Linked DNA regions of Magnetococcus marinus MC-1. The main gene of each other region encodes a partner of the protein of the gene in region 2 in a complex. Links are inferred from orthologs where the notes say so. Each region holds a gene or a part of one and is shown on either strand. Other genes may lie near its edges.

Evidence for each region. Proteins that work in one complex are often made in the same cells at the same time.
Region 1: the proteins of tig (region 2) and rpsG are in contact, whole or in part, in a crystal structure (PDB 3GTY), measured with the Thermotoga maritima proteins. The link is inferred for Magnetococcus marinus MC-1 from one-to-one orthologs. Residues at the interface, in WP_004081061.1 of Thermotoga maritima: Glu122, Val124, Val129, Leu130, Tyr133, Glu188, Gly259, Ile262, Tyr263, Glu266, Ser270, Glu273, Gln274, Glu277, Arg308, Gln311, Ile312, Ser315, Tyr316, Glu325, Arg329, Arg336, Leu363, Phe366, Trp367, Arg373, Leu377, Arg381, Leu384, Glu387; in WP_004081843.1 of Thermotoga maritima: Lys34, Lys52, Lys55, Glu59, Arg62, Gln63, Glu66, Asn67, Lys69, Val71, Arg95, Ala109, Lys110, Lys111, Gly112, Arg113, Pro114, Glu117, Glu121, Ile124, Ala125, Tyr127, Asn128, Asn129, Thr130, Gly131, Lys135, Asp139, Arg142, Met143.

Annotation. Positions count from the first base shown.
Region 1 is NC_008576.1:1,050,204-1,054,331, forward strand. The notes cover bases 1-2,980. They hold rpsG (30S ribosomal protein S7), read left to right. Parts: upstream 1-1,245; coding sequence 1,246-1,716; downstream 1,717-2,980. Other genes in these bases: rpoC (DNA-directed RNA polymerase subunit beta'), read left to right, coding at 1-545; rpsL (30S ribosomal protein S12), read left to right, coding at 811-1,182; fusA (elongation factor G), read left to right, coding at 1,795-2,980. In the rest of the region: more of fusA, read left to right, coding at 2,981-3,873; tuf (elongation factor Tu), read left to right, coding at 3,907-4,128.
Region 2 is NC_008576.1:4,578,318-4,581,432, reverse strand. Bases 306-3,115 are described here. They hold tig (trigger factor), read left to right. Parts: upstream 306-951; coding sequence 952-2,280; downstream 2,281-3,115. Other genes in these bases: clpP (ATP-dependent Clp endopeptidase proteolytic subunit ClpP), read left to right, coding at 2,653-3,115. UniProt on the Bacillus subtilis protein: Involved in protein export. Acts as a chaperone by maintaining the newly synthesized protein in an open conformation. Functions as a peptidyl-prolyl cis-trans isomerase.

The DNA of each region.
Region 1 (4,128 bases), 3.5 Mb from region 2 along the record:
TTCTCAAGGTGTTGGGCTTGGAAGAGTTGTGCCGCTTTATGGTCAACGAAATTCAAGAGGTCTACCGGTTGCAAGGTGTGCGTATCAACGATAAGCACATTGAGGTGATCGTTCGCCAAATGTTGCAGAAGGTGCAGATTACCGATCCGGGTGACACCATGTTTGTCAGTGGTGAGCAGGTAGAAAAAGATGACTACCTGTTGGAGAACGTCAAGACCGATAAGCGCGGTGGTCGTGTGGCGACCTGTACACCGCTACTGCTGGGCATTACCAAGGCCTCGCTCTCTACCCCTTCTTTCATCTCGGCGGCCTCCTTCCAGGAGACCACACGGGTGCTGACTGAAGCGGCGATCTCCGGTCGTGTGGATACCCTCAATGGCTTAAAAGAGAATGTCATTGTGGGACGTCTGATCCCTGCTGGTACGGGGAATATTTTGTCGCAGTTGAAAAAGATGGGCAGTTTGACCAAAGGAGAAAAATCTACTCAAGGTGGCGAGCAACACGTTGCCAAGGTAGCCAGCTCCAGTGAAGTTACTGAAGGATAATCGTCTTTAGATCGCGCTATTGGGCAGCAGCAGGCTGCTGCCCAATATTTTTTTCTTGTATTTATGTTAAAAACAGGTAAAATGCGCGAATTCTTTTGATGATTAACCTTTAAACATTCCCATAAGGGGAGCACGTAGCCAGAAGTCGCAGCCATGCGAAACCAGGCTATCATTCGTCCTCCTCTGCCATTGCTAAGAGATATCGCCTGGAAATTTTGTAGCCAAAGGCTGCAAGGTAACAGGCCTGTTTTCTGTGGAGATTGATATGCCGACCGTTAACCAGTTGGTACGTCTGGGCCGTAAGCCTCAGAAGAAGAAAACCAACGTGCCTGCTTTGCAAGCATGCCCCCAGCGTCGTGGTGTTTGCACCCGCGTTTACACCACCACCCCTAAGAAGCCTAACTCGGCGCTTCGTAAAGTGGCCCGTGTACGTCTGACCAATGGTCACGAAGTAAGTGCGTACATTCCTGGTGAAGGGCATAACCTGCAAGAGCATAGTGTGGTGCTCATCCGTGGTGGTCGTGTAAAAGACCTTCCCGGTGTGCGTTACCACATTCTGCGTGGTTCATTGGATACCCAGGGTGTGAAAGACCGTAAGCAGGGTCGTTCCAAGTATGGCGCCAAGCGTCCTAAGTAATGTGTTTCTCCTGCCATTTAGGGCAGGGGGTTGCTCACTGATTATCAGGTTTAAGGATAGGTCATGTCACGACGTCGTGAAGTGCCCAAGCGCGAGGTGATCCCAGACGCGCGTTATAATGATAAGCTTGTCGCCAAGTTTATGAACTGTCTTATGGTAGACGGCAAAAAGTCGCTTGCTGAGCGTGTCTTCTACGGTGCCTTTGATTTGATCGAACAGCGCACAAAAGAAGATCCCATCAAGGTGTTTAAAGAGGCTGTGGACAATGTGCGTCCGACGCTTGAAGTGCGCTCCCGCCGTGTTGGTGGTGCCAACTATCAGGTGCCGGTTGAGGTGCGCCCTGTGCGTCGTCAGACTTTGGCCATTCGTTGGTTGATTGGTTATGCACGGTCCCGTGGTGAAAAAACCATGCGTGAGCGTTTAGCCGCCGAGTTGATCGAGGCTTCTCAGGGCCGTGGTGCGACCATCAAGAAGCGCGACGATACGCATCGTATGGCCGAAGCCAACAAGGTGTTTGCGCACTACCGTTGGTAAGCTGCAAGTCTGCTCACCCGGTGTGGTGAGCAGAGCAGGTTTTGTTCTTTGACAATCTACAGAACACAGGGGATTACAGTGGCTCGAGAAATTGCCCTGGATCACGTACGTAATATTGGCATCATGGCCCATATTGATGCCGGTAAAACGACAGTAACGGAACGGATTCTCTACTACACCGGTCGTTCGCATAAGATTGGTGAAGTTCATGAGGGCGCTGCCACCATGGACTGGATGGAGCAAGAGCAAGAGCGTGGCATTACCATCACCTCTGCGGCTACCACTTGTTTCTGGAAAGAGCACCGCATCAATATTATCGACACCCCCGGCCACGTTGACTTTACCATTGAGGTAGAGCGTTCTTTGCGTGTCTTGGATGGTGCCGTAGCGGTTTTCTGTGGTGTGGCCGGTGTGCAGCCCCAGTCAGAAACTGTGTGGCGCCAGGCTGATCGCTATGGTGTACCCCGTTTGGCCTTCGTGAATAAGATGGACCGTATGGGTGCCGACTTTAATAAAGCGGTGCAAACCATGAAGGACCGTCTGAAGGCACGTGCGATCCCTGCTCAGTACCCCATCGGTGCTGAAGAAGATCTGCGCGGCATGGTGGACTTGATCACCCGCAAGGCCTATATTTTCAACGATGAATCCCTGGGTGCAGAGTTTGAAGTACTGGATTGCCCTGAGGATATTGAGGCTGAAGTCGAAGAAGCTCGTGAAGCGCTGTTAGAGGCCGCTTTGGAGCAAGATGACACCTTAATGGAAAAATATCTGGAAGGTGAAGAGATCACCATTGCAGAGTTTAAATCCTGCATGCGTCGTGCGGTTATCTCTAGCGCGTTTGTACCTGTGTTCTGTGGATCTGCCTTCAAAAACAAGGGCGTTCAACTTCTCTTGGATGCCGTTGTCGATTATTTCCCCTCACCTTCTGATACCCCCTACATCGAAGGGTTGTTGCCTGATAGTGAAGAAGCAGCCGTGCGTAAGCCTTCGGATGAAGAGCCTTTCGCCGCGTTGGCCTTTAAAATCATGACCGATCCCTTTGTCGGTACCTTGACCTTTGTACGTGTCTACTCCGGTGTTATGGAATCGGGTACCAGTGTTCTTAATGCCTCCAAAGATCGTAAAGAGCGCATCGGTCGTTTGATGTTGATGCACGCCAACAAGCGTGAAGACATTAAAGAAGTGCGTGCTGGGGATATCTGTGCCGTGGTTGGTTTGAAAAATACCACCACAGGTGAAACTCTCTGCGATCCAAATAAGCCGATCATTCTTGAAAAAATGGATTTCCCAGCACCGGTTATCGCCATTGCTGTGGAGCCCAAGACCAAAGCTGACCAAGAGCGTATGGGTGTGGCCCTTCAGCGTTTGGCTCAAGAAGACCCCTCTTTCCGGGTTGAGGTCGACCATGAGACCAACCAGACCATTATCTCAGGTATGGGTGAGCTGCACCTAGAGATCATCGTCGACCGTATGATGCGCGAATTCAAGGTTGATGCAAACGTCGGTCAGCCTCAAGTGGCCTACCGTGAGACCATTACCCAAATGGTTGAGCATGAATCTAAGTTTGTACGTCAGTCCGGTGGTCGTGGTCAGTTTGGTCATGTGTGGTTGCGTTTAGAGCCCAACGAACCAGGTGCTGGTTACGAGTTTGTGGATGGCATTAAGGGTGGGGTTGTACCTAAAGAGTATATTCCAGCCGTCAAAAACGGTGTGGGTGAAGCCATGGCCAATGGTGTCTATGTTGGCTTCCCCATGGTCGATGTCAAAGTGACCCTGTTTGATGGTTCATACCATGAAGTTGACTCCTCTGAGATGGCCTTTAAAATCGCCGGTTCGATGGGTCTCAAAGAGGGCGCCATGAAAGCCAAGCCCGTATTGCTTGAGCCCATCATGGATGTTGAAGTTGAGACGCCTGAAGATTACATGGGGGATGTCATGGGTGACATGAACTCCCGCCGTGGTCAGATCCAAGGTATGGAAGATTCTGGCAATAACAGGTTGGTCAAGGCACAAGTGCCTTTGTCCGGCATGTTTGGTTACGCGACAGACTTGCGTTCAATGAGTCAGGGGCGTGCGACCTTTACCATGCAGTTTGGCCACTATGCCCAGGTGCCTAAATCCATTGCAGAAGAGATCAAGGCCAAAACCACCGGTTAATTCGGCTGAACTAAGAAAGATTTGGAGGTCATAATGGCCAAGGAAAAGTTTGCACGTACTAAACCCCACGTCAACATTGGCACAATTGGCCACGTTGACCATGGTAAGACCACATTGACCGCTGCGATCACCAAGGTGATGGCGGCTGCGGGTCGCGCGGAGTTTCGCGCCTATGATCAAATTGACGGCGCTCCTGAAGAGCGTGAGCGTGGTATTACCATCTCCACCGCCCACGTTGAGTATGAGACCGAGGCA
Region 2 (3,115 bases):
ATACCAACAAGCTCCTTGAGAAAGATTAAACCAAGGGCACGGCAAAACGGAACGAAGCATTATAGCGCTGTTGAGACGGTTTGTTAATGGATTGTGTAAAAGCAGCGCGAATAGTACTTGTCACGCCTGCGGGGTTGTCGTATATTGCCTGTTCTCGGAAATGGAAGAGTGTCCAATACGGGATTTTTTTGGCCCTTTTGAGGGAGCCTATCATAGGTTGGCCTTAAAAAGAGTTGGGATTATCTGGCGTTTGCGGATTCGGGGTGTAGCGCAGTCTGGTAGCGCATCGGTTTTGGGAACCGAGGGTCGGAGGTTCGAATCCTCTCGCCCCGACCAGCTTTTCCGCCACCTTGGGAACTTGAGACTGTATCGGTTGTTAGCGCTTGTGGCTCAACTGGATAGAGCAACGGCCTTCTAAGCCGTAGGTTGCAGGTTCGAGTCCTGCCGGGCGCGCCACCCCCTTTGCCACAAAAAAAGGGGCATCGTTCTGGCTAAACCCAAGGGTAAAGGGCAAGGTTATCGCGTGAGCGGAAAAAAATACTTTGCCATTCCTTTGCTGAGACATTAAATATAAGTCGGTTTCTTCGATGAGCTGGTGGTGGTTAGGCCAGCGGCTTCGTCGGGATCGCACGATGATTATGGCGGTGGTAGCTCAGGGGTAGAGCTCCGGATTGTGGCTCCGGCGGTCGCGAGTTCAAATCTCGTCCATCGCCCCAAGATCAAAATGGGACCCGGCCCTTTGCAGGGCCGGGTTCTTTTTGTTATGTCGTTTGTCGGGTGGATATCAGCCTCCAGCTGTGGGCGAAAGTGGCGGAACTGGTAGACGCGCTGGACTTAGGATCCAGTGCCGCAAGGCGTGGGGGTTCGACTCCCCCCTTTCGCACCAACTCTTCTTCCCGAGTAAACATTTCTTAACCTCATCGCTCAAAAAAACCAAAACCGGTGCTCATCATGGAAGTCAACGTTGTAGAGAATGGCCTTTTTGATCGCGATATCACCATCACCGTTGCGGCGGAGAAGGTCGATGCGCTACTCAGCCAAGAAATGACCAAAACGGCCGCTCAGGTTCGTCTCCCTGGTTTTCGGGCGGGCAAGGTGCCTACCAAGATGATTGAGCAACGCTTTGGGGCCAGTATCCGGGCTGAGGTTGCTGAACAGCTGTTTCGGGATTCATACCCCACCGCATTGATGGAAAAAGGGCTACGCCCCGTGGGTCAGCCTGAGCTGGATCTGGTGGAGTTGGAGAAGGGCAAGCCTTTCACCTACACGGCCAAAATTCAGATTTTTCCCGTGATTGAGCCCAAGGATTACACCGGTATGAGCTTGACCAAACCGGTGGTGACCATCCAGGATTCTGATGTTGAGACGGTGATCACCCGGGTACGCGAGGCCAATGCCGAATATCGTACCCAAGAGGGTGTGGCGGCTGCCAGCGGTGACCGCATGACCTTTGATTTTGAGGGCTTTGTGGATGGTGAAGCCTTTGAGGGCGGCAAAGCGGAAGATTATGTGTTAGAGCTGGGTTCCAACCGGTTTATCCCTGGTTTTGAGGATCAGCTTATCGGTGCCAAGGGGGGGGATGCGCTGGAGGTTAAGGTCACCTTCCCAGAAGATTATCATGGTACCCAGTTGGCGGGCAAAGAGGCGATTTTTAAGTGTGTGGTAAAAGCCATCGAAAGCCGTGAGCTGCCAGAGGTGGACGAAGAGCTGGCGAAAAAAGCCGGTGTCCAAGAGGGCGGCGTGGAGGCGATGAAGCAAGAGATCCACGAGCGTCTGGTCAAAGAGGCCGACAAGGTAGCCAAGCAAGAGATGAAACAGCAGGTGTTTAAGCTGCTGTTGGAAAACAATCCCAATGAGCTGCCCAGTCAGATGGTGGATCATGAGATTGAGCAGATGGTGGCCACGGCGAAAGAGGAGTACAGCCGTCAAGGGGTTGATCCCGAGCAGCTTGGTTTTACCGATGAGACTTGGCGTAACCAGTACGCTGAAAAGGCCAAAGAGCGCATCATTCTGGGTCTGTTGATGGGCAGTATCGTCAGCAAAGAGAATCTGGAAATTGATGATCAGGCGGTTGAAGCCCACATTGACGCGCTGGTGCAGCAGTTTGCGGCTGGGGACTATGCTGAGCAGCTCAAGGCGCAGCTCAAGAAGGATAAGGCGCGTTTAGAGGAGTTCCGGGGTGCCGCGTTGGAAGAGAAAACCGTGGCTTGGTTGATTGAACAGGGCACCGTGACAGAAGAAGAAAAATCTTTTGAAGAGTTGGTGGCGCAGCGCGGTTAAGGCAGGCTGAATAAAATTGTACCATTTTACGGCTGTTTTGGACACAGGGTGCCCATTTTCGCGGCGTAGGTGGTTAAGGTAATAGATAAAAAGGCCCGGTGTGTTGGACACTCCGGGCCTTTTTCATACCATGACGCCTTGCGTCTGGTGGGGGTTCATGGGATACACTTAGAGCTTATGGTTTGGTTTGGGCAAGGGATATTGGGGCAGCCTATAAACCATGGCCGCTGCGTTAAGTGGGAACTTCATAGCGTTCCATGGTTCAAAACTTGCTAACGGTCCTTTGTTAGATAATGGACAAAAGAGAGGCGTTCGCGCAGCCAGTGTGGGCCGGGTGCACTTCTTCAAGGATTTTTTAGGAGTATGGATACCATGAGTTTGGTGCCAATGGTGGTGGAGACCACCAACCGGGGCGAGCGCGCCTACGATATTTACTCTCGTCTGCTCAAGGAGCGGGTGGTTTTTTTGGTGGGCCAAGTCGAGGAGCACATGGCCAACCTGGTGGTTGCCCAGCTGCTTTTTTTAGAGTCGGAAAATCCTGAAAAGGATATTCACCTCTACATCAATAGCCCGGGTGGTTCGGTGACGGCTGGTATGGCGATCTATGACACCATGCAGTTTATCCGCCCCAGTGTAAGTACCCTCTGTATTGGACAGGCGGCCAGTATGGGCGCGGTATTGTTGGCAGCGGGTGAGGCCGGTAAGCGCTTGGTACTACCCAACGCGCGGGTGATGATTCACCAACCTTTAGGGGGTTTTTCGGGTCAGGCCAGCGATTTTGAGATCCACGCCCGGGAGATTTTGCGGATTCGTGAAAATCTTAACCAAGTGCTGT